DNA from 3 places in the Pseudogracilibacillus sp. ICA-222130 genome. Region 2 is predicted to be linked to each of the others. Evidence: riboswitches for the same ligand, from Rfam matches in the RefSeq annotation. Region 2 holds a riboswitch; each other region holds the start of a gene.
What was found. Region 2 has a riboswitch for thiamine pyrophosphate ahead of thiT (energy-coupled thiamine transporter ThiT). Riboswitches for the same ligand answer to the same signal wherever they lie in the genome.

Region 1: linked by a shared signal. The riboswitch ahead of thiD (bifunctional hydroxymethylpyrimidine kinase/phosphomethylpyrimidine kinase) and the one ahead of thiT (energy-coupled thiamine transporter ThiT) in region 2 are both predicted to bind thiamine pyrophosphate.
Region 3: linked by a shared signal. The riboswitch ahead of WKT09_RS13125 (LLM class flavin-dependent oxidoreductase) and the one ahead of thiT (energy-coupled thiamine transporter ThiT) in region 2 are both predicted to bind thiamine pyrophosphate.

The regions. Positions count from the first base shown of each region.
Region 1 covers NZ_JBBKBG010000012.1:41,992-57,255, forward strand. The annotation lists gene WKT09_RS06985 (sensor histidine kinase) at 1-270, opposite strand, end outside; gene WKT09_RS06990 (response regulator transcription factor) at 267-938, opposite strand; gene deoC (deoxyribose-phosphate aldolase) at 1,049-1,720, shown strand; gene WKT09_RS07000 (biotin transporter BioY) at 1,940-2,521, shown strand; gene bioB (biotin synthase BioB) at 2,541-3,542, shown strand; gene thiE (thiamine phosphate synthase) at 3,850-4,470, opposite strand; gene thiM (hydroxyethylthiazole kinase) at 4,483-5,235, opposite strand; gene thiD (bifunctional hydroxymethylpyrimidine kinase/phosphomethylpyrimidine kinase) at 5,232-6,038, opposite strand; TPP riboswitch at 6,150-6,264, opposite strand; gene WKT09_RS07025 (tubby C-terminal domain-like protein) at 6,405-6,983, shown strand; gene WKT09_RS07030 (YpjP family protein) at 7,144-7,719, shown strand; gene WKT09_RS07035 (TetR family transcriptional regulator) at 7,896-8,510, shown strand; gene WKT09_RS07040 (Spx/MgsR family RNA polymerase-binding regulatory protein) at 8,536-8,928, shown strand; gene htpX (protease HtpX) at 9,019-9,900, shown strand; gene recQ (DNA helicase RecQ) at 10,002-12,152, opposite strand; gene WKT09_RS07055 (MgtC/SapB family protein) at 12,270-12,947, shown strand; gene WKT09_RS07060 (glycerol-3-phosphate dehydrogenase/oxidase) at 13,415-15,058, opposite strand.
Region 2 covers NZ_JBBKBG010000056.1:35-6,399, reverse strand. The annotation lists gene WKT09_RS13405 (hypothetical protein) at 1-456, opposite strand, end outside; gene kynA (tryptophan 2,3-dioxygenase) at 583-1,425, opposite strand; gene kynU (kynureninase) at 1,649-2,935, shown strand; gene WKT09_RS13390 (alpha/beta hydrolase family protein) at 2,948-3,760, shown strand; TPP riboswitch at 3,847-3,947, shown strand; gene thiT (energy-coupled thiamine transporter ThiT) at 4,013-4,612, shown strand; gene WKT09_RS13380 (CoxG family protein) at 4,895-5,335, shown strand; gene WKT09_RS13375 ((2Fe-2S)-binding protein) at 5,358-5,858, shown strand; partial or broken gene WKT09_RS13370 (xanthine dehydrogenase family protein molybdopterin-binding subunit) at 5,862-6,365, shown strand, end outside.
Region 3 covers NZ_JBBKBG010000051.1:237-10,738, forward strand. The annotation lists gene WKT09_RS13105 (SCP2 sterol-binding domain-containing protein) at 1-226, shown strand, start outside; gene WKT09_RS13110 (acyl-CoA thioesterase) at 239-688, shown strand; gene WKT09_RS13115 (SprT-like domain-containing protein) at 744-1,235, shown strand; gene WKT09_RS13120 (carboxymuconolactone decarboxylase family protein) at 1,323-1,727, shown strand; TPP riboswitch at 1,745-1,849, shown strand; gene WKT09_RS13125 (LLM class flavin-dependent oxidoreductase) at 1,959-3,263, shown strand; gene WKT09_RS13130 (helix-turn-helix domain-containing protein) at 3,302-3,529, opposite strand; gene WKT09_RS13135 (fatty acid desaturase) at 3,750-4,811, shown strand; gene WKT09_RS13140 (sensor histidine kinase) at 5,031-6,167, shown strand; gene WKT09_RS13145 (response regulator transcription factor) at 6,167-6,775, shown strand; gene racE (glutamate racemase) at 6,872-7,693, shown strand; gene WKT09_RS13155 (GerMN domain-containing protein) at 7,745-8,812, shown strand; gene rph (ribonuclease PH) at 8,837-9,583, shown strand; gene WKT09_RS13165 (XTP/dITP diphosphatase) at 9,587-10,186, shown strand; gene WKT09_RS13170 (metallophosphoesterase family protein) at 10,414-10,502, shown strand, end outside.

The sequences.
Region 1 (15,264 bases), on a different contig from region 2:
ATCAGCCCCATAAAAAGCGGCATCCCCATCTGAATCAATGTGTAAAATTTTATACCCAACATGTGCAGTAGTCTGTAAATAATGCTCGATATGATCGGTTGTTGCCATATATTCGGCCATTTCTTGCGCGATATGAACATTTTTGGTGTCGTTGTTTTCTTTTAAATATTGATGATAAAAAGTGTTGACAGCTAAAAAGGCAATAATCGAACTACCGATCATAATGACCGCTGTAAAAATGAAAAACTTACTATATAAAGATCGAATCATTGTGCAACCTCTAGTTTATAACCAACTCCACGAACCGTAACAATGGTAATTTCATCTGTAATCGGACGTAATTTTTCGCGAATTCGCTTAATATGAACGTTTAATGTTTGGTCGTCTCCCTCATAATCGATTCCCCAAACTCGTTCAATTAAAAATTCCCTTTCAAACACATGGTCTGTTCGTGAAGCGAGTACAGATAATAATTCGAATTCTTTTAATGGGAGGAATAATGTTTTATCACCAACTGTAACATCGTAATTTTGTTGGTTAATGGTCATAGGGCCAATTTTGATTAGTGTATCGACAGATTTGTCATATCGACGTAAAATTGCTTGTACACGAAAAAGTAATTCTTTCGGTTCAAAGGGCTTTACGACATAATCATCTGAACCAGCTAAAAAACCTTTTTCTTTATCTTCCAATTCCCCTTTTGCTGTTAATAAGAGGACAGGGATATCGTATGTACGTAATTGTTTTGTTAATTCATATCCGTCCATTTTTGGCATCATCACATCGACAATCGCAAGGTCAGGAAGTTCCTGTTCCATTTTTTCTAATGCATCTATCCCATTGAGCGCTTTTATCATTCGGTAATTTGCTCTGCTTAAATGAATGCTAACGAGGTTGACAATTTTTTCATCATCGTCAACGACTAAAATTTTATTCATACAATCGTCCTTTCCGATAGTTTGCACATCCTTTTGTTAAAAAGATTGTTGCATGTTCTTTTATTGTTTATACTAACAATAACATAGATTTTTTAAGGGAGAGAAAAATGATGGTAGAAAATATTGCGCAATATATTGATCATACATTATTAAAACCAGAAAGTACGAAGGAACAAATAGAACAACTATGTAAAGAAGCGAAAGAATATAATTTTGCCACAGTTTGTGTGAACCCTTATTGGGTCAAATTTTCAGCTGAACAATTAGCTGGAACGAATGTCGGAGTGACGACAGTAATTGGGTTCCCGTTAGGGGCGACGAGTACATTTACAAAGGTTGCCGAGACACGTGATGCGATTGCAAATGGTGCGACAGAAGTAGACATGGTAATGAATATCGGATTATTTAAATCTGGTGATGATGTAGCTGTGTTACAAGACATAGAAGATGTGGTTCAAGCGGCAAATGGTGCAGCAGTCGTAAAAGTAATTTTAGAAACCGGTTTTTTATCTCCTGACGAAATTGAACGTGCATGCAATATCGCAAAAGAAGCAGGGGTAGATTTTGTTAAAACATCGACAGGATTTGGACCTGGAGCTGCCACAGTAGAGGCAATTGCATTGATGCGTCAAACAGTAGGACCGAATATCGGCGTAAAAGCTTCAGGTGGTGTACGTGATGCAGCATCAGCAAAAGCGATGATTGATGCAGGAGCCAATCGAATTGGAGCAAGTGCTGGCATTGCTATTGTAGAAGGAACCGCGAGTGACGCAGAGTATTAATGTAAAGATACGAATAAAAGGTAATGTTTATCGAAAAAGATGAACATTACCTTTTTTTATATGACAGAATCTCGATGTTTCCTAATTAGAAGTAGTGCTTTCTGAGAAGGAATAAAATATATCTGAAATTTTTTAAAAATACTGTACATAATTTTTAAATTATGCTATCCTTCATTTGTGTCAACTTAAAAATATTATGGTTTACAAAGGGGTGGAATCATGAAAACGAATCAAACAGTAAAAATTGTCTACGGTGGATTATTTATCGCACTTACGGCAATTGGAGCGAATATTACTGCGATTATGCCGTTTTTAGTCGTTGGAGGAGTGCCTATTACATTGCAAACATTTTTTGCCGTATTGGCGGGACTTGTCCTCGGGAGTCGCTTAGGAGCATTTACGATGTTCGGGTATATGTTAATTGGATTGGCAGGTGCACCTGTGTTTGCACAGTTCAGTGGGGGTGCTGCAAATTTATTAAGTCCTACTTTTGGTTTTATCATTTCATTTATTATCGTTGCGTACATATGTGGGAAACTGGTGGAATATAAGCAGACAAAATCGATGTATATAGCTGCATCGTTGTTCGGAATGTTATTTATTTATGTTTTTGGAACGAACTGGCTATATATGGCTTATAAACTTTGGTTTCAAGCGCCAGAAGGATTTCACTACGGAATTGCATGGTTATGGATGAGTGTTCCATTGCCAAAAGATATTGCTTTAGCACTTGTTGCAGGTGTATTTGCATATCGATTAGATGCTATTTTAATGATACAAAAGGTTCGTTCACAATCATAAAAAGAAAGGAAGACATAAGATGGAAGATAGAAAATATTGGGCTCAGTTAGCAGATAAAGTAATACAAGGCTATCATATTACGCGAGAAGAAGCGATGAAATTTTTGCAATGTCCAGATGAACAGGTATTAGCAGTATTAGATGGCGCCTATCAAATTCGTCACCATTATTACGGCAATAAAGTGAAATTAAATATGATTATCAATACGAAGTCAGGTGCCTGTAGTGAAAATTGTGGATACTGCGCACAATCTATTGATTCTAAGGCGCCAATTCAACGGTATAAAATGATGGATAAGGAATCGATTTTAGCTGGAGCAGAACAAGCGAACAAGTTACAATCAGGAACATATTGTATCGTTGCAAGTGGACGTGGTCCGACGAATCGTGAATTGAATATTGTCGTCGATGCGGTGAAAGAAATCAAACAAAATTATGATATGAAAATATGTGCTTGTTTAGGTATTTTAAAAGAAGGGCAAGCAGAACAATTAAAAGCAGCAGGAGTCGATCGTTATAATCATAATTTAAATACATCGAAAAAACATCATGATTACATTACGACGAGTCATACGTATGATGATCGTGTATCCACCGTAAATAAAGTGAAAGATGTTGGAATATCTCCTTGTTCAGGTGTCATTGTCGGAATGAAAGAAACGAAAGAAGATGTGGTGGATATGGCATTTTCTTTAAAAGAACTCGATGCGGACTCCATTCCAGTTAACTTTTTACATGCAATTGATGGGACAAAGTTAGAAGGAACGAATGAACTAACACCGACATATTGTTTAAAAGTGTTAGCGTTATTCCGTTACTGTTGTCCAACGAAGGAAATTCGAATATCTGGTGGACGCGAAGTGAATTTAAGAAGTTTACAACCATTAGGATTGTATGCTGCCAATTCAATTTTTGTCGGGGATTATTTAACGACTGAAGGACAATTGAGTACAGCAGACCACCAAATGTTAGAAGATTTAGGATTTGAAATTGATTATGGTCATGAAAAAGCGAGAGTGTAAAAACTTTATTGCTTGAATATATGGGCATGAAAATGAGCGTTCGGCATAAAAACATAGCGAAATAAATGAAAAGAGTTTGGAACAAAAAAAGTTAGTACGAAATACGAATGATAATATAGGCGAAAGAAATGTACAGCGAGTCTACCAAGTTGGCAGGACGCTGTAGCGCTTAGCTAGAAAAAGGTGTAGCAGCTACTGACTCAAATGTGATGGTACATTTCTATAGCGATTATCTAAGAAGAGCGATTCGTGTCTCGTGCATCTTCACTAACTTATGTTCCAAACTCTTTTTGATAAGATTTCGTTTTTATAAAGAACGTACAGCTTTTGGAATATTTTCTGCTTTTGTAATTGCTGAAATAACTGACACACCATCCGCCCCAGCATGAAGCACATGATGGGCATTTTCAGGTGAGATACCACCAATGCCGACGATGGGAATTTGAGGGGTCAGTTTTCTTAATGTTTGAATCCACTCTATTCCAACGGGTTGTAGAGCATCGGATTTCGAAGTTGTGTTAAAAACAGGTCCCGCACCAATATAATCAATATATGCAAGCGAACTTTTTTCATATTGCTCCATATTGGAAATGGATAAACCGATCCATTTATGTGGGTATTTTTCACGGATCTTTTTAACCGGTTCATCCGATTGACCAACATGAATGCCGTCAGCATGTAGTACATCGATTAATTCGACATCATTATTTATTATAAACGGGATATTTGCTTCCTGACAGATTGCTCGTAATGATTTACCAAGGGCAATTTTTTCTTCCCCTTGTAAACTTCCTTTCCCTTTTTCACGAAATTGATAGATAGTGATCCCACCTTGAATTGCTTCTCGTAAGATCGTTTCAGGTGTTCTATCTTTGGGGCAATCTTGGCTTCCCATAATAAAATATTTTCGTAATATATTTCTGTTCATCCTCTTTCTCTCCTAATCGACGTGATGTAATGCATCTAAAAAGTGAACTTGGAAAGTTCCAGGGCCATGGACATTGGAAGATGCCATTGCTCGCTCCGCAGCTTTTGTATAAAATTCGATTATCTGATAGGTTGCTTTAAAAGGATCCACCTCACATGCTACATTCGCCCCAATAATAGCACCTAATAAACAACCTGCACCAGTTATACGTGTTAACATTTCGTGCCCGTGTTCATTTATATATGTTTCTCTTCCATTGGAAATAACGTCTTTTGCCCCTGTAATCACCGCGATTGTCTGGAATTTCGTTGCAACTTTTTTAGCAATTAATTTCGTTGTTTCTATTGGAGGATCGACAGAATCAACGCCTTTCATTGCCACTTTTTCATCGACTAATGCGGCCATTTCCCCTGCATTTCCTTTAATCACCGTGAAATTTATGGCATGTAGAAATTTAAGGCAAGCTTGTTTTCGAAAAGAAGAGGAACCGACTGCTACAGGATCTAATACGATTGGTTTTTGATGATTATTTGCAACCGTTCCAGTAGTAAGCATTGCTTCCATATCTGAATCCATTAATGTACCCGTGTTAATTAAAATAGCATCTGCTTTTTTAGCGACTTCACTAACTTCCATCGGGTTATCGGCCATAATAGGTGAGGCACCAATGGCGAGTAACCCATTAGCGGTAAAGTTTTTGACGACATTATTCGTTAAACAGTGGACGAGAGGAGCCTTTTTCATGATGTTTTCATTTATATTCATACTTGTCTCCCTCTAATGGCCCAATGTTTTGTTGGCCCACTACCAGCACCAAGTGGAATAGATTCTTCAATAGCAGCTTGAATAAATTCTTTTCCTTTTTCCACTGCTTCATATAAAGAAAGACCTTGTGCAAGATGGGCGGTAATGGCTGCGGAATACGTACAACCTGTTCCATGTGTATGTTTTGTATCAATTCGTTTTTTTGTAAATACATGCATGTCGTTTCCATCATATAAGAAGTCTGTTGCATCGTTGTCTTTGCTTAAATGGCCTCCTTTTACAAGTGCTGCTTTTGCTCCATACGTATGAACAATTTTTTCGGCAGCTTTTTTCATATCATCGAATGTCGAAATGGTCATGTTCGTTAAAAATTCAGCCTCCGGTAAGTTCGGTGTAACAACAGTCGCATAAGCTAATAATTCATCTCGTAAGAAGTCACGGGCCTCTTCATTAATTAAATGGTCTCCACTTGTAGCAACCATAACAGGATCAATTACGAGTGGGAGATTTTTTCCGTCGAGCTTTTTCTTTATTATTTTCATCATATCAATGTTTGCAATCATTCCTGTCTTAACAGCATCTACAGGAACATCTGAAAATACAGAATCTAATTGTTGTTCAATCATCTCCAAAGATATATGTTCAATCGCTTGAACCCCTGTCGTATTTTGTGCGACGACAGATGTAATAATGCTCATGCCATATGTTTGTAATTCTTGAAATGTTTTTAAATCAGCTTGTATTCCTGCGCCTCCTGTAGGATCTGTACCTGCAATGGTTAATGCACATGTAATATCTTTCATTTGATTTGCTCCTTTGTTTGATTTTAGGGATGTATATGACGTTATAAAATATATATTTTTCCATAAAAAAACCAGATTCCTCGTGAGAGAATCTGGTTCGACTGCAAAAAAAGCCATGGATTCCTACTTCCCTCCGCTAGTTCGAACTAGATCAGGTTCACGAGGGTTAGAAATGTCACGCACTTCTTCTCAGCCTTCCACGCAAAAGGCACCCCTAGTAGATTTCTGACTCTAGTATAGCAGATTATGTTCTACTTGTCATAAGGAGGAAAAGAACGCATTTCATTTGCGCGTATATCCCGTAAACGTACTTACTGTAAGACTGTAGTGTGGTATAATTTTAAAAAGGATTGGATGGTGACATGGATGTCGAATATAATCTATCATTTTAAAGATGTGTTCTTTTTCTCAAAACAAAAAACGATTCCTGTATTGGATGAAGAAGATTCTTCAGTTGGAACAATCGTTCGAACGTTTAATGAAGATGGGTTTTTAGAGGAGGAGCAAATCAGGAAAGGAACTTTTTACGCATTTCAAAATCATGCTGGAAAGACCACCTTGTCCTTTGCGGTAAAAAAGCAAGGATTAAAGGCATTCCTAGGATATGCATATACATTTTATTTGCACGATGCAAATGAACAGTTCCAATTAGAAGATGCGAAAGGTCTAATTTATTTGTATTTCCACGTAAAGGGAAAAATAAAAGGAAAGAAATTTGAAGCTCATGAAGATTGGGACGGGAACATTACATTAAAATGGGATAAAACAATATTTGGAAAAATTAAAGTTGATACATACACATATAAAATAGAAGTAGAAATAGTAAATAATACAGTAGCACCATTATTGCTGACGCCCGGTTTTGTATCACTCATTTATTGTATGTATCGTATCTATGATACAGAAACAGCTGTCATCAATGAACTATTAGATTATATAACTTAAGAAAATGACGATGAAATATATACATATCACCATTTTTATCGGAGATTTGCTAAAGTAGTATAGAATGTTAAAAAAATATTAAATTTGACTAAAAGTCATGTATTTTTCCTTGTAAAATGATACAGTTAAGTATATATAAAATAAAAAGCGAGATGATACGATGAAAATTTGGATGAGAAAAATTGCCGTTGCATTCGTCGCTTTCATAACGTTAGGTTTATATGTTCCGTCATTTGATGTAGATGCACATGTAGGAAAAGAAGAGAAAACGTATGATTCGTCTAAAGCGAATATAGTTGCGGAACAAGTAACTACATATGATGTTGAGGAAGAGGATGTAGCTGCTACATTAATGGAAAAAGCTATTGCACAAACGAGTGTTAAATTTGGACCGAAGATAGAAAATCAGCTAGAAAAAGAGTTTCAAGAAGTAATTTTACCGAAAATGGAGGACACTTTAACGTCTATCTTTACGGAAGTAGGAGAAGACAGACTGCCATTTTATGAAATCACGGAAAACCCTGCAAAAGGGTATGGAGAAAGAATATTCAATGTATATGATGTAAAAGATAAAAAAATAATTGCGAAGTTTCACGTTCGTCGAGATTTTAAACCACAAGAAGGATATTGGTTTAATTTCCACTATCATTTAGGAAAAGATCAGTTTGAAACACATTATGAATTAGGCAATATATACTGGGATAAAAACATGCCACCGAAATGGATGGCGCAATAAAGCAAAAAAACACTTTATCATTGGAAGGATAAAGTGTTTTTATTTTTGTCATTTTTTAGTCACATATTGGTCAAAGAAGGTCATTTTTTATTGACAGATGACACCGTGTCATTTATAATGAAATGGAGTGGAAGTGACATTGTGTCATTTTGACTTTGTACTTAGGAGGAACTTGGATGCCGAGACAGACTTTTTATAATTTACCTATAGAAAAACAGGAAGTATTAATTGAAGCGGGAGAAAAAGAATTTTCACGAGTTCCATTATTTGAAGCTTCCATTGCGAATATTGTAAAAGAGGCGGGTATTCCACGCGGTAGTTTTTATCAATATTTTCAAGATAAAGAGGATTTTTATTTTTATATATTAAACCAGTATGCAGATGAAAAAAGAAAACGATTTATTCGTTTATTAGAAAAGCATGACGGGAATATATTTTATGCAGTGAGTGATTTATGTGAAGACTTACTCATTCGAATTGACAGGAAAAATGATAAACAATTTTTCAAAAATATGTTTCTACATTTAGATTTTGAAACAGAACGTGCTTTTTTAAGTGATATGAATTATAGCGTACTGAGTGAACAATATAAGGAAGTAAGGGATCTCGTCGATACGACCATTTTAAATGTAAAAAATGATGAAGAATTATTTCATATGATTCAAATGTTATTATCCATGATGTTAGGTAACATCGCACGTAAATATGCGGTGAACATACCAAATGAAAAGGTGCTACACAATTTTACGACACAAATTAATTTAATGAAAAAAGGATTTAAGGCAAAATAATTAAAAGGAAGAGAGAGGGTTCATGATGAAAATCAAATTATATGGTTCTTCAACAGCATCAACGAGAAAAGCGAGAAGGTGGTTTGAGGAACATAATATTCCATTTGAATATCGTGATATTTTGAAGAAGCCTTTAAAGAAAAAAGAAATGCAACAAATTTTACAATTAACAGAAGAGGGGACAAAAGATATTATTGCGACAAGATCGAATGTGTATAAAGAATTAGATCTAGACTTAGAAAATATCTCATTAAATGATTTATATACATTAGTAAATAAAAATCCAAAGTTGTTACGTCAGCCGATTATTTTAGGGGATGATAAATTACAAGTAGGATTTGATGAGTATAATATTCGACAGTTTATCCCTCGAGAAGAACGCAAACGATTTATTCATGATTCTTTAGCTTTCGTGTAAAAATTAACTATACTTTACATGAAAAGGATGTTATTTATAACAGAAATGTTGTAGAATAAGAGAAACATTATGAAAGAGAGGAAGAAGTTCGTGGCAAAAAGAATATTTTACTTTTTATTAACAAACGTACTAGTTCTTTTAACCATTTCGATTATATTCACGATCTTACCGATTGGGAACTATATTGGAGAAAATGGTACTATAGACTACGGTGCCTTACTAGTATTTAGTGCGGTTATTGGTTTTACGGGTTCCTTTATTTCGTTAGCAATGTCTCGTTGGATTGCGAAGCGAATGATGGGTGTGAAGATAATTGATCCGAATAATCCCAAGAATGAATATGAACAAGTAGTTATTGAAAAGGTATACCGCTTATCAAGAGCAGCTGGTTTAACATATATGCCTGAGGTTGGAATTTACAATTCACCAGAAGTGAACGCATTTGCAACAGGACCATCGAAAAAACGTTCATTAGTTGCCGTTTCAGCTGGATTGCTAGATGAAATGGATGATGATGCGGTGGAAGGAGTTATCGCACACGAGGTTGCCCATATTGCAAATGGCGATATGGTGACAATGACATTGCTACAAGGTGTTGTGAACACGTTTGTTGTATTTTTATCTAGAATTGTTGCGCTTATCGCATCACAGTTCGTTCGTGAAGAAATTGCACCAATCGTTCATTTCATCGCGATTATCGTATTCCAAATATTATTCTCTATTTTAGGGAGCCTTGTTGTATTTGCTTATTCACGCCATCGTGAGTTCCATGCGGATAAAGGTGGAGCAGATTTAGCGGGTCGTGACAAAATGCGTCATGCGTTAGAAAGTTTAAAAATGTATGCGGATCGAACTACAGCTGGAGAAGACGATACAGCAGTAGCTACAATGAAAATAAATGGTGCTAAAAAGGCGATGCAATTATTCTCTACACACCCAGATTTAGATGAAAGAATTAGCCGTTTAGCATAATAATCATAATGTTAGGAAAAATCGTACGATCCTATGTGTCGTACGATTTTTTTGTCCAAAAATAGGGGAGAAGCACTCAGGGGAAGTTGGTTTCGTTCCCCTTACAAAAGTTTGTTTTTCACTAAGACAGCTTTAATTTTTGTATATGTGAATGTATCTGGCAATGCTTCTTTGATTGGCTTCAACCTCTTCTCATCGAACCTTTCATATACACTTAATACTTCTCTTTCTTCTTCTTCGTTAAAGAAAATATCCCAAACGATTGGAAGGCCTTGGTCAAATGCTTTAAATAAATGGTTTTCAATTGTTTGTTCTTGCACATCCCGTATTTTTGCAATATCTTTGATCGATTTACCAGACTGGAACAATTGATAGCTTTGCATATGGGATGGTGTATCAGGATCATCAAGTACTTGTTGTTTGGCAATCGAACGGTTTATAGGTGTTCCAATTTGGACTTTCTTTTTCACATGTGGATTCTTTTCTTTCCATTTGTTAATAGCATGTAAAAATGTTTCCCCGTATTGACTATATTTCTTTTCTCCAACCCCTTTAATTTCAAGCATTTCGTCTTTTGTCGTTGGAAAATAACGGCACATATCACGTAATGTCGCATCGGAAAATAGTACATATGGTGGCACGTTTCTTTCATCTGCCATTACTTTTCGGAGCTCCCTTAATTCGCCAAATAATGTTGCATCAAAATCCGTCGCATCAGTTGTTGGCACTTTTAATGTATACATTTCTACCGTCTTTTCTCCTTTTAAAACGGCAATAGATTGATAGTTTAGTTTTAATGTTGGGTACATTCCTTCTTCTGTTGAAAGTAGTTGTTCGGCAATTAAAAACTGGATTTTCTCCGTAATGTCTTTTTCAGTATAAGAAGATAAAAGCCCATATGTTGTAAGTTTATGTAAATTGAATTGAATTAACTTACGATCTTTGGAACCACGTAATACCTTTGCGGTCATGCTGACACCGAATTTTTCATTCATGCGTTTTACACAAGATAATATCATTTGTGCTTCCTCTGTTATATCGACTTTTTCCCCATGTTTTTGGCAGTTACTACACGTTTCACAACGAGTGTTAGAGGGAATATTCGTAAAATAGTCGACAATATAACTACTTAAGCAACGACCGGTAAAACAATAATTTGTCATTGCTTGTAACTTTTCATATTCTAACTGTTTCATTTCTTCTTCCATCTCAGATTGTTCAATGAGGAATTTTTGCAATTGGATATCTTGATTGGAAAAAATTAACACACAATCGCTATTTTCTCCATCACGTCCAGCACGTCCGGCTTCCTGATAATAAGATTCGATGTTCATCGGCATAGCATAATGTAACACAAAGCGAACATTCGATTTATCTATGCCCATTCCAAATGCATTCGTTGCAATAATTACTTGGCATGCATCATGAATAAATGCGTTTTGGGCTTTTTGACGACTTTGTTCATCTAATCCAGCATGATATTTTGCAACATTGTACCCTTTATCATGTAAACGTTCATATAATGTATCTACTTGTTTTCTTGTTGCAGCATATATAATGCCGGATTCATCTTTTCTTTCTCTTAGGAATTGTTCGACGTAAGAAGTTTTATCTCGGCCTTTTACGAGATGAAAGTGTAAATTACTTCGTTCGAACCCTGTTTGAACGACATGATCATCTTGAATATGTAAAAGTTGTTGAATATCCTTTTTTACCTCTTTTGTTGCCGTAGCAGTTAATGCAACATATAGCGGGATATTCGTTAGTTGCTGTAATGTAGGGACGACAGAACGATAATTCGGCCTAAAATCGTGCCCCCATTGGGAAATACAGTGTGCTTCATCAAAAGCGATTAAGGAAATAGGAATGTTACTTATCGTTCGTAAAAAGTAATCCGATTGAATTCTTTCTGGTGCAATATAGACAAATTTAAATGCCCCTTGTTTCAAAAGTTCCATTCGTTCTTGTTGTTCAAACGATGTGAGGGAACTATTAATATAGGTGGCAGAAATGCCTAACGTGTGTAATGAGTCTACCTGGTCCTTCATTAAAGAAATAAGTGGTGAAATAATGATGGCAGTACCTTCTTTCGCAAGCGCAGGTAGCTGAAAACAAAGTGATTTTCCATTACCAGTAGGCATGATTGCTAACGTATGGTTGTCATTCATAATATGTGAAATTGTTGCCTCTTGACCAGGGCGAAATGTAGAATATCCGAAGTAATGCTCCATGATAGACGTAATTTGTTGCACGGTGTATGAACTCCTTTAACATTATAAAAATCATGTAATCTTTTTATCTATCTCTATTGTACAACATTTTTTTATGGCATCATATAGGAATACATTGATATAGAAAGGATGGATGTAATGAGTGACTGGGTTATTAAATTGCTCATTGCGACAGTAGCAGGTGTCGTATTAGGAATTGAACGAGAAGTAAAACATAAACCACTTGGATTAAAAACATGTGTTGTAATTGCTGTAACGAGTTGTCTATTAACGATTGTGTCGATTGAAACAGCCTTTTTAAATGAACAGAATCCATTTATTCGTTCTGACCCAATGCGATTATCCGCACAAATTGTAAGTGGGATCGGTTTTTTAGGGGCAGGTGTCATTTTACGGAGAAATAATGATGTCATTTCTGGGCTTACGACGGCCGCAATTGTTTGGACAGCCTCGGGAATCGGGATTGCAGTTGGTGCGGGCTACTTTAAAGAAGTGGCTGTCTGTTTAATTTTAATCGTTATAAGTATTCGCTTTTTACCATTTGTCGTTACAAAGTTAGGACCACATACATTACGTGAGCAAGAAGTTAAGTGTACCATTTATATGGATGAATTAACGACAGATGTCCAACAAACGTTGGCGGAAGTAGAAAATGTGATTGGGAAACTACGAAATATAAAAATTAGAAACCGTGAGAAAGAACTAAGAGTGGAATTTATCAGTTTGATAGAGGCAAAGGAGCATTCTATCATATTATATTATGATGCGTTAAAAGAGATTGAAGGAATTAAAGGCATTGAAATTCATGGAAGATAGTGCTCGAGATGCCCAATAAGAGTGCGCAAAAAATAGTAAGCACTAAGAGGGAAGAGGAATCCATTTAAAAAGGAAATCATCATTATTATTTCCGCGTCCATTTGGGAGGACGTTTTAAAATGCCACTAGCACCATTTTGGAGCACATAAATAGAAAACAAGTGAATTTCCCTCCAGTCGTCCAAAGCGAACGCTAGGAGAGAAATTCACTTGTCTCATGAATGATTATGATAAGATGAAACATCGACTAGTAAGGCCAAAGTTGACCATACAGCACGGGTGAAAACCACAGTACATTTTGCCGTGACATCCTTGCATATCATAAGGGACTGCTTACACTACATTTCGAACTTATACTGGTTGACAAAAAATGATTGAAATTAGAAATCTACTATTAGACAGACAGCTTTTCAAAGCCTTTACATAGTCCCTTATGTCTTTTCCTAATTTCGTTTACCTCTCAAATAGTTAGGCACGGAATGATTCTGCATTTTCGATAGCGGCATCGACTTCTTTTGTATAAAGAAGTTTCACATCGTCTGACCAGACAAAAAGTTTTGCCATGACATCAATAATTTCATCTTTATAACGTTTAACCTCTGCAATATTAAAAAGTAAATCTCCCGTACGACGGTACATAAAATCAATTGGATGTAAGACCATTTCATGGTGAATACTGTACATTAATTTTGCATACAATGCATTCGGTAAATTCGTATCATTGTAATCGATATAAGAAATAGCCGTTTCAATATTTGAGCCAAATGTTGCAATTAAAGTGCTAGCTTCGTCTTTTGTAAATGATAAAGCTTGTAATTTTTGCATCCAAATTTCTTTAAATGCAGCGAATCCTTTTGATCCACCAACATCTCCACCTGAGATTGGTAATTGTTTTGTTTGACATGTAGCATGGTCAAATTTTTTCTTCGGAATATATTTTTTATATAATAAGTCAACGATTGTTTCAGCCATTTTACGGTATCCTGTTAATTTACCACCAGCGATTGTAAGAATGTTTGATTCAGCTTCCCAAATTTCATCCTTACGTGAAATTTCAGATGGGTCTTTACCTTCTTCGAAAATTAACGGACGGACACCAGCCCAGCTTGATTCCACATCAGCTTCATCTAAAGTTAAATGCGGGAACATATCTGCAATGGCTTTTAATAAATAATCTACTTCAGATTGTAATACGTGCATATCTTCCGCATCACCGTCATAGAAATCATCTGTCGTACCTACATACGTTTTTCCATCACGAGGGATGGCGAAAACCATACGTTTGTCATGTGTATCAAAATATACTGCTTGTTTTAATGGGAATTTTTCTTGGTCGAAAACAATATGAACCCCTTTTGATAATTGTAAATGCTTTTTACCTTTTACATAATCTAAATGACGTAGTTTATCTACCCAAGGTCCACTTGCGTTTACAACAACATTTGTACGAACCGTTATTTCTTTCTGAATTGCTTTATCTAAAAAGCGTACACCGTTCACTTTTTTCTTTGTATCATATTCAAATCCAGTAACTTGTGCATAGTTTAAAATAGTCGCACCTTTTTCAGCTGCTTTTTTCATTACTTCTAAAGTTAAACGAGCGTCATCTGTACGATATTCAACGTACACACCGCCACCTTTTAATCCTTTTTCTTTAATGAAAGGCACTTTTTCTACGACAGCATTTTTGGAAATCATCACTTTACGTTCGCTGCGTTTTACTTGTGCTAAATTGTCGTACATCGTTAAGGCAATATTTGTTAGGACACGTCCAAATGTACCACCTTTATGGAAAGGAAGTAACATACGCTCAGGTGTTGTAACGTGTGGTCCATTTTCATACACAACTGCACGCTCACGTCCTAATTGTGCAACTTCTTTAATTTCAAATTGTTTTAAATAACGTAACCCACCATGTACTAATTTTGTAGAACGACTGGATGTTCCACTTGCGAAGTCATTCATTTCTAATAATGCAACCTTTAATCCACGTGTTGCTGCATCTAATGCGATTCCAGCACCAGTAATTCCACCACCAACAATCACGATGTCGAACGTTTCATTTGCTAATTTACTTGTTGTTTCAGCTCTTCTTAAGTTTGAGAAACTCATGTATGATTCGCTCCTTTATATAGTTTATGCATAAAAAAAGAGAGCACAGAAAAATATTGCCTTCATTCAAAGCAATGTCATTTCTGGTCTCTCTCGTATACTCTAACCATTTTTTTTATTCATTTGATACTTTAAGTATAACATAAATTGAGATGAAGTCCATACTATTGTTTGAAAATAAAAGAAGATTTATACGTTGTGTAACG
Region 2 (6,365 bases):
TGACACATACTGTGCCCCATCATAAAATACGGCGTGTTGGAATGTTTCACCGTTAGAATTTTTTTCAATGAGTTCTATATTTCCTTCATCATTTTTTTCATCAATTCTTCCGATAACGGCTACAGAAGATTTATCTCTACCACCTGGTGAATTAATTAAAATATCCATTCCCATATCCATATCATATATTTCTACATTGTCGCGACTTTCAAAGATTTGTTGGAATAGGGACGCTGTATCGTCATTCGTATTTGTCTCTTCGTTATTATTGTTATGATCGTTGTTTACATCATTATTTTCATTGTTTTCATTTTCGTTCTTATTTTCATCTACTTCATTCTGTTCGTTATTGTTTTCGTTATTCTTGTCGTTGACTTCTTTATTGTCAGATTGACAAGCAACTAGAAAAATAATGAGAAATAAAGACATGAAAATCGTAATCAAATTTTTTTGCATAAAATCAGCCTCTCAATTTCTTTATAATGTAATAGTTATTTTGTTTAGTATAAGGTTACGTGTAAAAGTTTTCCAATGAACTTATATAAAAAAGCGAGAAATAGTTCTCGCTAATCATGTAAAATATTATAGAATCGTTCGTATTTCCCACAACTCTGGGAAGAAATACTGATCGAGTACTTTCTTTAAATAAGAGACTCCACCAGAACCACCGGTTCCTTTCTTAAACCCAATTATTCGTTCGACTGTTTTCATATGACGGAAGCGCCATTGTTGGAATAAATCTTCTACATCAACAAGTTCTTCAGCCAACTCGTATAATTCCCAATATTTATCAACGTTTCGGTAAACAGTAAGCCAAGCTTGTCTTACACTTTCATTGGAACGATGGGACACACTAACATCACGGTTTAATACTTCTTCATCAATTGGAAGCCCTGCTCTTTTTAATGCTTGAATCGATACGTCATAAATACTTGGTGCATCATGTGCTGCTTGCAATATTTCTAATAGTTTTGGATCTTTTTCATAAATGTGTAACACATGTTCTGTTTTATAACCGAGAGAAAATTCGATGATACGGTTTTGGAAAGACTGGAAACCAGATGCACTACCAAGTTTATCACGGAATTCCATATATTCGGATGGGGTTAAGGTGGATAGAACGTCCCACACGTTTTTTAATTGGACTTGTATTTTCGATACTCGTGCTAATTTTTTAAATGCTTCTTGTAAACGATCCTGTTCAATATCTTTCGTGGCGGATTGTATTTCATGAATAATTTGCTTCATCCATATTTCACTAACATGGTGTACGGAAATAAATAACATTTCATCATGGTGATCACTTAGTGGATGATGGCTATTTAACAAGGTGTCCAGTCCTAAATATTCACTGTATGTCATTTTTTCTTTAAAATCTGTTTCAATTGTTTCTTCATTTTTAAAAGCTTCGTGTTCATTTAACATAATGGTTCCTCCTCTTAAACAAAAAGGCTGTATGCGCTAACATTTTCTTTTAAAAAAACACACAGAAATTATGCTGCGCAATATTTTTTACTGTAATAGAAACTTGCATTCATAACCTACTTTATTATACATTAAAATTATAATTTAATGTAGAAACTGTGTCAATTTGGCATTCGGAAAAGCATTTTAATAGATGACATTTGAAGAAAGAGGAGTAGATAAAATGGAAGCGAATTCATTCGAGGTAACAGAGTCATTTGCGAAACAATTGGATGAAAAAGATGCCCTTGCAGCTTATAAAGAAGAATTCTATGTGAAAGAAAAAGAGTATTATATGAATGGAAATTCCTTAGGGTTGTTATCTAAACGGAGTGAAACAGCATTATTAGATGCATTAGAGGATTGGAAAGCATATGCGATTGATGGTTGGTTGCAAGCTGACCCAGCATGGTTTTATATGTCGGAACAATTAGGGGAATTGACGGCACCACTCATTGGCGCCAAAAAAGAGGAGACGATTGTGACAGGTTCGATTACGACGAATATTCATCAATTAGTGGCGACATTTTTTCAGCCGACAGAGACAAAAAATAAAATTTTAGCAGATGAATTAACGTTTTCCTCAGATATTTATGCACTGCAAAGCCAGTTGCTTTTACGAGGTTTACAGCCAGAAACACATTTAGTTCGTGTATCGAGTGAAGATGGCTCGACATTGTCAGAAGAAAAAATTATCGAAATGATGACAGATGATGTCGCACTTATTTTATTGCCTTCTGTACTTTATCGGAGTGGCCAAATTTTAAATATGGAAAAATTAGCATTTGAAGCGAAACGCCGTAATATTATGATCGGTTTTGATTTAGCCCATTCCATTGGTGCACTTCCACATCAATTACATGATTGGGGAGTTGATTTTGCGATGTGGTGTAATTATAAATATTTAAATAGTGGACCAGGAGGTGTTGGGGGCTTATTCGTTCATGAGAAACATTTAGGGACAACACCTGGGTTACGTGGTTGGTTCAGTTCAGATAAGGAGAAACAATTTGATTTAGCCCATGATTTTGTTCCAGCACAAACAGCAAGTGCATTCCAATTAGGGACTCCTCATGTGTTATCGCTGGCACCATTAAAAGGTTCGTTGGAGATGTTTAATGAAATAGGAATTGAAAATGTACGTGCGAAATCACTTCGTCTAACAGCGTATATGATGTATTTAATCGATCATGAATTAGCTGGATTTGGATTTGAAATTACCAATCCACGAGAAGCGAACAGACGTGGCGGACATATCAGCTTAGCACATAAAGAAGCTGCGAGAATTTGTAAGGCGTTAAAGGATGCAGGAGTTATTCCAGATTTTAGAGCACCGAATGTGATTCGTTTATCACCAATTGCATTGTACACGTCTTATCATGATGTATGGATGGTCGTGCAAATATTAAAAACGATTATGGGAGAAGAAACTTATAAAAAGTATGAAAACAAACGTGATGTTGTGGCATAAGGATGTGTTTCGATGAAGGATCATTTCAAAAAGATATTTTATGGAAAGGATAGAGAACAATTCGGGGAACTACGGTTGCCTGAGAAGGGGGATGGCCCTTTTCCAATGATCGTTATTATTCATGGGGGATTTTGGAAACAGGCATATGATTTAAAGCATATCCGACCATTAGCAAACGCATTTACAAAGCATGGGTTCGCGACATGGAATATAGAATATCGTCGTGTCGGTCATGTAGGAGGTGGTTGGCCGGGGACGTTTGCAGATGTGAGTGCAGCATTGCAATACGTCGAAAAGCTAGCACCATTATATCCGATTGATATGGAGCGGGTTGTTACATTAGGACATTCTGCTGGAGGGCATTTGGCATTATGGGCGGCTGCTCAAGAAAACATACCTGAAAATAGTCCAATCCGTTTTGAAAAAAATCCACTTCCAGTAAAAGGAGTACTTAGTCTAGCTGGAATTAGTCATTTGGAAACGATGTATCAAATCCATCATTGGGAAGAAAAGTTATTTGGTTCAGATGTGAACCCGACACGTGATCTGCTTGGTGGAACACCAGCACAATATAAAGAAAGATATGAGCACGGATCACCGAGTACATTATTACCGATTTCGTCCAATATCGTGCTCATCCACGGTGAATTAGATATTGCAGTTCCATTTGCGATGAGTAAAAAGTTTGATGAACGAGCACATGCAACGGGGACGAAGGTGGAACTCATCCCTTTTCCAGATTTAGAACATTATGCTATCATCCAACCGGATACAAAATCCTGGCCAGTATTGTTAGAGAAAGTGAAAGAGATTTTTAGAGAATAGTATTCACATTCCTTATTTATATGATAGGTATAAGTAAAGGTCTTGTATTTTACACTATTTTTGATAATATGGAAGTAATTCAATATACGTATCACAGGGGGAGCAATTTTTGCTGAGAGTGGACAATGTCCAGACCCTTCGAACCTGTTTAGTTAATACTAACGTAGGGATGTGGTGACACGAGGAATGGGATGCCCATTCTTATTTGCCTCTATGGATACGCGTTGAACAATATCATAGGGGGTTTTTTATGTGAAAAAGTTTTTACCATTACAGGCGATGCTCGAGGTAGCGATTTTTGCTGCATTAGCCATGTTGATCGATTTATTGCCAGGAATTAAGCCGATTCCATCCATTTCGATTTCATTAGCGATGGTACCAATTTTTATTGTTGCATTTCGTTGGGGTGTGAAAGCTAGTTTTATTTCTGGATTTATTTGGGGAATTTTGCAAATCGTTACTGGAGATGCATGGATTTTAACTCCATTACAAGCGTTTATCGAGTATTTTGTCGCTTTTAGTTTTATTGGTTTTGCAGGTTTAATGATGGGCGTCGTGCAAAATGCGGTTCGTTCCCAAAATCGTCCCAAGCTAATTATATCTGTTTTGGTTGGAGTGCTGATTGGAAGTATTGGTCGTTATTTCTGGCATTTTATTGCGGGAGTTGTTTTCTTTGCAAATTATGCAGAGGAAGCGGGTCAAACACCAATTTACTTCTCATTTGTTACGAATAGTATTACGATGACAGCGAACTTTATTGGTTGTGCAATAGTAATTATTTTAATTTTAATGGTTCGTCCAACATTTTTAACGATGAACAAACCAGTAGAAGCAAATAGAAAAGTTTCATAATTGTTTATTGCCAAAAATGGTCTCGGAAAAAATGGATCTTTGATGAAAGTTAAATAGGGAGCTACCGTCTGTATTGTAAGACGGTAGCTTTTTATATGTTGTATAGATCTTAGCCAAGCTTATTATGGATGAAATTTTAATATAATATATTCCATTTACATTTGCTTCTCCTATTTTGATTCCATCCATTTCGAAAATCTGGTACTTTACGGTCCATAGATTGAAATGCTACATTTTATTTAATAAATGTAAGCGCTAACAAAAGAAGGGGAGCGATCATCAGTGGATATTAAACATACACACAAATTCAAAGCATTAAGTGTGCAACAGGTGTGGGATACCATCCAAAATCCGGAAGTATTAAAAGCAGTATTACCAGGTTGTAAAACATTTGAAGAAGTAGGCGATGAGCAATATAAAGCTGTACTCGGAATTAATATGGGACCAATTAAGGGAGAATTTACGTCAGATGTAGAACAAGTCGATAAAAACGAACCGACATCTTATCGTCTCCTTGTAAAGGCGAGTGGAAAACCAGGTGAAATGGATGCTAATGCGTTAATGGAATTGAAAGAGGTAAATGGAAATACAGAGTTAACATGTACAGCAGATGTTGCGACAACAGGATTAATGGCAACGATTGGTCAAAGAATGATTGGTGGTGTAGCGAAAGTAGTTTTAAAGCAATTTTTTAAAGATATAGAGAAAAAAGCAAAACAATAAAAATTTATGTGGAGGTGCCTGTATGTCAAATCTTGTGAATGTTACTGTGACGATTAATGGAGAAGAACGTTCGGCAGAAGTGGAACCACGTATGTTACTCGTTCATTTTATTCGTGATGTATTAGGGATTACCGGATCACATATCGGTTGTGATACAAGCCAATGTGGGAATTGTACGATTTTAGTAGATGGACGAGCAGCAAAATCTTGTACTTTATTAGCGATCCATGTGGATGGATCTGAACTTATTACGGTAGAAGGATTAGGGACAGTTGACAACTTACACCCTGTGCAACGAGGGTTCTGGGAAGAGCATGGATTGCAATGTGGATATTGTACACCAGGTGCAATGATCGCAAGTATTGAATTATTAGCACAGAATCCAACACCGACAGATGAGGAAATTAGAGAAGGATTAGAAGGAGTTATTTGCCGTTGTACGGGATATGAATTTATCGTAAATGCGGTTAGAAGAGCATCGGAAATTATGAGAGAAGAAAATACAGTGAAAGGAGTGAAATAATCGATGAGTAAACTAGTTGGACAACGAATGAAACGTAAGGAAGATCCAAAACTTATTACGGGGAATGCGACATACTTAGATGATTTGAACATTCCGAATTTATTACATGCATTCATCGTCAGGAGTCCACATCCACATGCTCATATTAAAAGCATTCATAAAGATAAGGCGCTCGCACACCCAGGAGTTGTGGCAGTGTATACCGGGAAAGATTTGGAAGGGAAAATCAATCCCGTACCAACTTCGTGGAAAGTTCCTGGAATGAACTTAATTGAAACGAAACAATATCCTTTAGCGATCGATACGGCAAGATATGTCGGAGATGGTGTTGCAATGGTTATTGCAAGTGACCGTTATGTAGCAGAAGACGCGGCAGAATTAGTGGAAGTTGAATATGAAGTATTGCCATCCATTTCCAATCAAAAAGAAGCGCGAAAAGAAGGGGCTCCACAAATTTATGAAGAGGTACCAAATAATACGGCTTTTACGTATATTGCAGGTGAAGTA
Region 3 (10,502 bases), on a different contig from region 2:
GGAAGTAGTCTATAGCCTTGAATTGACAGAGGGCATTGCGACCATTACAGAAGGGAAAATCAATGATGCCCAGTGTACACTTGCGATGAGTGAAAAGAATTTTAAAAAATTATTGCAAGGAGATTTAAATGCAACCGCTACATTTATGATGGGAAGATTAAAAGTAAAAGGAGATATTGGACTTGCATTAAAATTAGAAAATATGTTAAAGAAACTATCATTTTAAGGAGCGATTTATATGACAAAAGCAACATATATAGATAATTTTGATACTTGGAAAGAAGAATTTAAGTTTCACGTACCAATTAAAATTCGATTTTCTGAAACGGATATGTTTGGTCATATGAATAATGTTTCTCCATTTATATATTTTGAAGAAGCACGTATTGAATACTTTAAAGCAGTTGGCTTGTTTCAAGATTTTGATAAAGCGGAAGACGTTCCTGTCGTAGCAGATTTGCAATGTGATTATTTAAAACAAGTATTTTTTGGAGAAACGATTCAACTATACGTGAAAGCAAATCGACTTGGAAGCAGCTCATTAGATATTCACTACATGGGTGTGCAAGAAAATGGAGAGGTTTGTTTAACTGGTCGTGGTTCTATCGTAAATATTAATAAGCATACAGGAAAACCAGTCGCAATTAATGAAGAAAAAAGGGATAAAATTTTCATGCTACAAAACTGACGATATATGTCAGTTTTTTTTATTATATGGTATGCTATTTATTGAGGTGTATACAGTGAAAGAGGAAGAATTAACCGAATTTGCTACCCAATTCTTACGTACCAATTTTCATATCGACTTAACCATTCCAATCGTTCGGAATAATCTTCTTCGTTCTTCCTATGGTAGGTATGTCATGACGAATAAACATCTTCCAGTACGAATCGAAATTGCAGGAAAAACATTAGATTATGGTACGGAAGATGTGATAAAAGGCATTATTAAACATGAATGTATTCATTATGCATTACATATGCAAGGGAAAGTGATGCGAGATGGCGCTCCAATATTTGAGCAAACGTTACGACAACATAATGCCCCAAGTACCAATACGATGAAAATTGGTTTGTTTTATCTTTTTCGTTGTGAAACATGTGCACGCACGTATGAAACTAACCGTAAACAATTAAGTAAAACGCCCAAAAAATATCGTACAAAATGTTGCAATGGAAAAATAACAATAATTGAAACAAGAAAATATGATGGGAAGCAATTTTCAAAGGTGTAACATTCATTTACTTGTTCAAACGTTAGAAATGTATTAGCATGGAAATAGGAGTATTTTGAAAATTTCAACATTAATGGAGGCATATACATGGCAAGCGAACGGTATGAAAAAGGAATGGATGTATTAAAGGAGTTTAATTTAGTAGATCAGCATCATCCAGAAGGACATATGGATATTGGAGCAGGTTTTAAAGATTTGGCACCAGATTTAGAAGATTTTGTGGTGGAATTTGCCTTTGGAGATATTTATGGTAGAGAAGGCATTGACCCAAAACAAAAAGTGTTAGTGACAATGGCATCATTAGTTGCTCAAGGGATCCCACAAATTGAAATGCATGTAAAAACAGGAATTAAAGTTGGGTTAACTCCAGAAGAAATCGTTGGTGCAATTATTCATATATTACCATATGCTGGATTTCCAAAAGTATTAAATGGATTAAAAGCAGTACAAAAAGTTTTTAATGAACAAGGGATTACAGTAAAAACGAAGTGAAAAATTTATGAATTGAATAGAGTCACTAGGGGTGTTTTTTACAAAACTGAGATGAGGTTATCCTCGAACCCTTTGAACCTGAACTAGTTCATACTAGCGTAGGAAAGTGTATCAATGTATGTACATGGAACGAATTCTGTTTCTTTACATATTATTTTGTATATGTACGCAATTTTCCTATGGTTATTAGGAAGGTTGCGTTTTTTTAATAGATAAAAAGGAGAATGAAACATGACGAAACATAAACAGATGCATATTGGCGTATTAGTGATAGGTTGTGGTCACCATCAAGCTGCATGGTTAAGTCCAGATTCAAGTGTTGAACGTATTGGAGATATTACATATTATCAAGAATTAGCGCAAATTGCAGAAAAGGGATTGTTTGATGCTGTGTTTTTCGCAGATAATCAATCGTTTCAAGGTATTAGTGCGAATGTGATGCCTGCGTTTTGGTTTGATCCGATTGTTAATTTAACAGCGATATCGCAAGTAACAAACAATGTTGGCTTAGTAGCTACTATTTCGAGTACATTTTCCAATCCATTTACTGCTGCAAGACAAATCTTAAGTTTGGATCATGTGACTGGTGGACGTGTTGGTTGGAACCTCGTTACATCGATGACAGATGTAGAGGCACAAAATCATAGTATGGAAAAACTTCCAATCCATGCGAAACGTTATGAAAAAGCGACAGAATTTGCAGATGTTGTAACAAAATTGTTCGATTCATGGGATGAAGCAGATTTTATTCATGATAAAAAGACGAAACAATTAATGTGTCCAAATAAAATAAAACCAATAGATCATGTAGGAAAATATTTTCAAGTGCGTGGTCCACTTACGACTCCAAAAAGTCCACAAGGCCGTCCGGTATTGATGCAAGCAGGTGCATCGAATCCGGGAATTACATTAGCAGCTCAGTATGCTGATGCAGTTTATTCTGTTTCCTGGAACCGAAGACAGGCAAAGGAATTTAGAGAAAAGATAGATCAAGCTGTTTGCGAACGTGGCGAGAAAAATAGACATATTAAAATTTTTCCGGGGTTAGTAACGTATGTTGGTAAAACTCGTGAAGAAGCACTTGAGAAAAAAGCGAAATTAGATAAGCTGTTGGATACAGACACCATTTTACATCAATTAAGTATTTTCATTGGGCAAGATTGTTCTAAATGGGATTTAGATAAAAAGGTGCCAGCTCTTCCACCAGTTGAGGAATTTACTGGACCAGTAGGACGTTATAAAACGATTTTAGAAATTATTCGTGATAAAGATCCGACCGTAAGAGAATTATTAAGCTATTTAAATGCTGGTGGAGGTCATTTGACTTTAATTGGAACACCTGAGGAAATTGTCGATGAAATGGAAATATGGTTCAAAGAAGGAATTGCTGATGGATTTAATCTCATGCCACCATCTTTTCCACATAGTTTAGAAGATTTCGTAGAATGTATTATTCCCGAATTACAGAAGCGTGGATTATATAGAATTGCTTATGAAGGGACAACCTTACGTGAACATTTTCAACTGGAAGAATAATAGAAAAACCGACTTTCGATCGTGAAAGTCGGTTTTCGTTATAATGATAATTCCCCCATTCTAACAAGCTCTATCACTGCCTGTGCACGACCTTTTACACCCAACTTTTGGATAACGTTTGAAATGTGATTTCGAACAGTTTTTTCGGATATAAATAGTTCTTCCGCGATTTCCTTTGTTGTTTTGTCTTGTAAAAGTATCGTAAATACTTCTCTTTCACGTTTTGTTAGTACGCTTTGTTGGTGAAAGTTTTTCGAGTCGTTCAAATGGTCCCCCTCCTTGCTGTCGGTGAGATGCATGTAGAAGGGAATTATTTAGTCAGTTTATTTTATGAAAAAATGTATGAAAAGTGCGTGAAATGAATGATTTATACGTTTATCCTTTATTTGATATGACATTTGTCATATAGAAATGATGACATTTATGTCTAATAAAAAGATTTTCACTCTCTTATACTAAAATAGGATGCCTATGAGGGGGAGAAAAATGTCAAAAGAGAAAACGAGAAAATTACATCAACAAGTAAAACCGTATACATTTGCGGATCATAAAAAAAGTACGATCCAAATTTTTAATACGATCGTACCGTTAATTGCTACTTGGATTATCGCATATATAATGGTACCGATTAATATGTATGTTGCGATAGGTTTATCCGTGGTAGCAGCAGGACTAATCGTTCGTACATTCATTATTTTTCACGATTGTACACATGGATCTTTTTACCATGATAAACGAAAAAATAATGTGTTAGGAACGATTACAGGTGTGTTAACAAGTTTTCCGTATGAAAAATGGAAACGAGAACACGCCATTCACCATGCTTCTAGTTCCAATTTAGATGAACGTGGTATTGGAGATATTTGGGTAATGACGATAGAAGAATATGATGAGGCGACAAAATGGGAAAGACTGAAATATCGATTATACCGTAATCCGATAATTATGTTTGGCTTTGGCCCATTATATTTAGTGCTTGTGTCAAACCGACGCAATAGAGCGGATGCGAAGCAAAAAGAGAAAAATAATACGTACCTCATTAATGCTATATTACTTATTGGAACGTCTTTAATCATCATATTTGTTGGTTTCGTACCATTCTTAATCGTGCATGGAATATCGATGTATATTGCTGCTACATTAGGAATCTGGTTATTTTATATTCAACATACATTTGAAGATTCGTATTTTGAAGAGGAATCCGAGTGGAATTATGTGAAGGCAGCAGTCGAAGGAAGTTCATATTATGAGTTGCCAAAGTTTTTACAATGGTTAACAGGAAATATTGGATTCCACCACGTACATCATTTAGCACCACGTATTCCGAACTATTATTTAGAAGAGGCACATGAAACGACACCAGATTTACAATATGCAACAACGATTACACTTAAAACAAGTCTAGATTCTTTGCGTTATAAATTATATGATGCAGAAGCACAAAATTTTATTACCTTTAAAACATGGAAGCAGCGTCAGCTTGCAAAGGCAAACGAAACAAGACAGAATCGTGTGGTAAAACATTCGAACAAAACGAGAATCAATTAATAGACATACAGGTGTAAAGTTATGCTAGTGAGTAGTGGATTGCTAGCATAACTTTTTTTGTAGGTCTTTCCACTATCCATATGCCACTTTGAATTTTTCAAACGGTATCATAAAGAGATACATACCACATCTATTAGTGCGAAACTAGAGGCAACGAAACAGATGTTGTAAAGTTATAATTATTGCTATAATAGATGCAATAGGAAGAGGGTGTTATTTTTGCGTAAATGGTATAGTATTTTTCCGAAGAAACCATGGATTAGTATTTATACATGGATTATTTTATGTTTTTTACCATTTTTCTTCATTTTTAAATCATCTTCTTTTGTGGAAATTGGCATCGGTATTACATTATTAATCATGTTTTTCATTTCTTATATCTTTTCTTTTAAGTCTAAAAGTGGCCTCGTTTATATGTGGCTTAGCTTTGAAATGATTGTAAATATCGCGATGATTTATTTGTTTGGTTTTGTTTATTTTGCTATTTTTACTGCCATTTTTATTGGAAATATTCGACATTATGCAGGATTTTTTATCATGTATGGGCTTCATATTGCAACGACAGTTGGGGCAGTTATATTTGGTTATTTTTTTCGATTAGACTTATTGCTCCCACAAACACCGTATATCGTTATTAGTGTCATTGGGACAGTGCTTTTACCGTTTCATTTATATAATCGAACGAAACGAGAAAATTTAGAAGGTGAGTTAGAAGTCGCACGGGAAAAAATATCGGAACTAATTATTTTTGAAGAAAGACAGCGTATTGCAAGAGATTTGCATGATATTTTAGGGCAAAAATTATCCCTAATTGGACTGAAATCAGATCTCGCTGGCAAATTGTTAGAAAAGGATTCGGAACTAGCTAAAGATGAATTAAAAGATATTAGAATAACTGCAAGTACTGCATTAAAAGAGGTACGAGAATTAGTGACACATATGCGTTATCGAAAATTAACGGATGAGTTACAACGAACGAAGCAAGTATTAGAAGCAGCAGAGATTGATGTTGCGATCAAAAATGAATTAATTGACGAATCTATTCCTCCTGTTATTGAAAATATTTTAAGTCTCTGTCTGAAAGAGGCGGTAACAAATATCGTGAAACATAGTGGAGCGACGAAAAGTGATATTTATATGACACAAAATGAAGAAGCATATATATTAAAAATTAAAGATGATGGAAGAGGATTTCCGAAAGATAAAAACCAATCATTTGGAAGTGGAATTGCTGGGATGAGAGAAAGACTCGAATTTGTAAATGGTACGTTATACATAGAATCCAATAATGGAACAGATTTGTTGATGGAAGTTCCTGTCATTATAAAAAACATTGCCAAAGGGAGTGTCATGTAATGATTAGAATTATATTAGCAGAAGATCAAGGCATGTTACTTGGTGCATTAGGGTCGTTGTTAAATATGGAGGATGATTTTGAAGTGGTTGGAACAGCAACAAATGGAGAGGAAGCAGTAGCATTAGTTCAATCCTTACAACCCGATGTTTGTGTGATGGATATTGAAATGCCTGTAATGAATGGCCTGGAAGCAGCAGAATTACTAAAGGAAGATCCGTGCAAAACAATTATTTTAACGACATTTGCACGTACAGGCTATTTTGATCGGGCAAGAAGAGCAGGTGTGCAAGCATATTTATTAAAAGATAGCCCAATTGAACAATTAGCTGAAGCCATTCGTTTAGTAATGGCAGGAAGAAAAATGTATGCACCAGAATTAATGGATATGATGTACGAAAGTGATTTTATTGAAAACCCATTAACAGAGCGAGAATCTGAAGTATTAACTCTTGTTGCAAAAGGAAAATCAACGAAAGAAATTGCTGCTACATTATTTTTATCTCCTGGAACGGTCCGAAATTACATGTCGACGATTTTAGAAAAGTTACAAGTAGGCAACAGGATTGAAGCGATTTCCCTCGTGAAAGAAAAAGGATGGTTGAAGTAAAGCGAAGTTCCGTCATCCTTTTCGCCTTTTCTTTTTTCCTTTCACACGTACGTATGATAAAATATATATCGTTACAATAATAAATGAGGTGGAATTTTGAATAGAGCAATAGGTGTCATTGATTCAGGTGTTGGTGGATTAACTGTTGCATATGAATTGATGAGACAATTACCGAATGAAACATTAATTTATGTTGGTGATACAATGCGATGCCCATATGGACCGAGACCAGAACATGAAGTAAGACAGTTCACAATGGAAATGGTTCATTTTTTATTGGAAAAAGAAGTAAAGATGATTGTTATCGCATGTAACACAGCGACGGCATTTACAATTAAACAATTAAAGGAAGAACTATCGATTCCAGTCATTGGAGTCATTAAACCAGGTGCTCGTGCCGCCATTAATGCGACGAAAAATAAGCAAATAGGTGTGATTGGTACAGAAGGAACGATACGAAGTGAATCGTATGTCCGTGCGTTACATAAAATAAATCATACATTAGAAGTAACGACCCTTGCCTGCCCGACATTTGTACCGTTGGTGGAAAAAGGTATAACAGATGGACAAGAAGCATATCAGGTTGTAACAGAGGCATTGGAACCGCTACGTACAGCGAATATTGATACATTAGTGCTCGGCTGTACGCATTATCCAATTTTACACAAAACGATTCAACAAGTAGTTGGTCATGATGTTCAATTAATTTCTTCTAGTGAAGAAACAGCTAGAGAGACGAGTACAATTTTAGAAGTGCATCATTTATTACAAAAAAATATTCGTACGGCGAAACATCAATTTTACATGACGGGTAATTTAGAAACATTTACTAAATTATCAAATATCATTTTTGAAAACCGCATCGAATGTTTACAAGATGTGATGATGGATAAAATTAATCTTCCGATACAGGTATAAATGGACACACCCTGTCGTATATTGTACTAGTATATGACAGGAGGGGATTTTGTGCGCACGAAGAAAATCCGTGTAGCGATAACTGCGGGTGTAGGTATGTTTTTATTATCTGGTTGTTTTCAAGGAGCTGAAACGATAGAAGAAATTGATATGCCAGAGGATATTCCAATCATTGACGAGACAGACGAAAATATGAACGAATCTGAGGAAACGAACGCTGAGGAAAACGATGTAGATGAAACAGCTGAAACGACGGAACGAACACTTTATGTATTTGATAAAGATGGAGTTGTTGCCCCGATTCAAGTAGAAATACCTAAAATTGAAGGAGCAGCAGCACAAACGGTCCAATACTTAGTGAAAGAAGGTCCGGTTACGGAGTTATTGCCAGAAGGTTTTGAGGCGGTTTTACCAGAAGGAACAGAAGTATTAGGAACGAATGTAACAGAGGATGGTACATTAATTGTTGATTTATCAGGGCAATTTGCAAACTATGAAGCGGAAGATGAAATACGTATTTTAGAAGCAATGACCCATACGTTGACACAGTTTGAACAAGTGGAAAACATAAAATTGAGAATGGATGGAGAAGATATAGATGAGATGCCTGTAAATGGAACGCCAATTGCAAATGGGTATAGTAAGAAACATGGAATTAATATACATATGGATGAAAAACCACATTTGCAACATAGCGAACTTGTCACGATATTTTATCCGAAACAACATGAGGAAATGACGTACTTTGTACCAGTATCCACGTATATTGATCGTACGGACGATGTATTTGAAGCAAAGGTACAAAAATTACTCGAAAACATTCCACGTGAATTAGGCGTACAAGATGTGTTCCAACAGGAAGTATCTTTAGAAAAAGCACCTGAACTAAAAGAAGGTGTGTTACAATTAGTATTTAATGAGTATATTTTTAACGATGATGAACTTCCAATCATTCAAAAAGATGTGATGGAGACATTAGTAAGATCTTTAGTAGATGGGGAAGAAGTACAAGCGATAGATGTACAAGTTGAACAGTTAGATGAGATTATGGATGAAGACGGAAATGTGTATAATACACCTGTTCAATTATCAGATTTTCAACAAATGGAAAAAATGTAACAGAAAATATGTAGGAGGGCGAATATGAACGCGACCATTAGACCAACAAATATTATAACGAATTTTACCATGCATCCTGAAGGTTCTGTATTAATAGAAGTCGGAAATACGAAAGTAATTTGTAATGCAACGATTGAAGAACGTGTCCCACCATTTATGCGTGGACAAGGGAAAGGTTGGATTACTGCAGAATATGCGATGTTGCCACGTGCAACAGAACAACGTAATACGAGAGAATCTTCTCGTGGAAAAGTGAGTGGCCGTACGATGGAAATCCAACGTTTAATAGGACGTGCATTACGTGCAGTCGTCGACTTAGAGAAATTAGGGGAGCGTACAATTTGGATTGATTGTGATGTTATCCAAGCGGACGGTGGTACGAGAACAGCATCGATCACTGGTGCTTTCGTTGCAATGGTACTTGCTTGTGGCAGACTTTTAGAGGAAGATAAGGTGAAAAACTTACCTGTAACGGATTATTTAGCTGCAACAAGTGTTGGTGTACTAGAAGATGGGGAAGTTGTCCTTGATTTAAATTATGAACAAGATTTTGCTGCAAATGTTGATATGAATGTCGTGATGACTGGCGAGGGAAAATTTGTTGAAATTCAAGGTACAGGAGAAGAATCAACTTTTTCCTATGACGAATTACAATTAATGCTCGAACATGCGCAAATTGGAATCGAGCAACTGTTTACTGTACAAAAAGAAGCATTAGGGATGTTAGCAGAGGAAATTGGATTTGAATTAGAAGGGGAAGAAGAGGAATAAAAAATGAAACAACTAATGATCGCATCCGGAAACAAAGGAAAAATTAAAGAATTTCGCGACATGTTTGAGCCATATGGAATCGAAGTTCGTTCACTTGCTGATTATGAGGGACAGCTTCCAGATGTAGAAGAAACTGGGGATACTTTTTTTGAGAATGCTCGTCTAAAAGCGGAAACTATTTGTGAAATCGTTCAAACACCTGTATTAGCAGATGACTCTGGTCTTTCCATTGATGCTTTAAACGGTGCACCGGGCGTGTACTCTGCACGTTATGCAGGCGAACCGACCAATGACGTAAATAATTATGAAAAAGTGTTACAAGAGTTAACAGATGTTCCAGAAGAGGAACGTCATGCTAAGTTTATTTGCGTATTAGCAGTAGCACGTCCTGGAAAGGAAACAGTTTATTTTGAAGGAAACTGTCCCGGAAAAATTGCATTTGCTCCTGAAGGGGATAATGGATTTGGATATGATCCAATTTTTATACCTGAGGGATACAAACAAACGATGGCACAATTAGAAGCCACTGAAAAAAACAGTATAAGCCATCGTCATCACGCATTAGAAAAATTAAATATTTGGTTGGCATCGAATTACATATAATATGACATTTTAGAGCATACTAAAGTTAGCCCTCCATCATAAGCCTCCAATTTTCTGATAAGCGGAAATTTGGAGGTTTTTTTAATGTTAAAGGGAGGAAATATCGAGGGTTAAATAATATATTTTTATGGGATGAAATTTTTGATTCATAAATTAATTATTCGAATGGACGAGTGAATGAAAAAACAGTATAGTTATACATAGACAAGCGATAAGAGGTGACACCTTTGAAGAAAATTTTAATTTTGAGTGACAGCCATGGTTTAGTGGAACCATTGGAAACAATTAAACATCGACATGCTTGTGATCATTATAT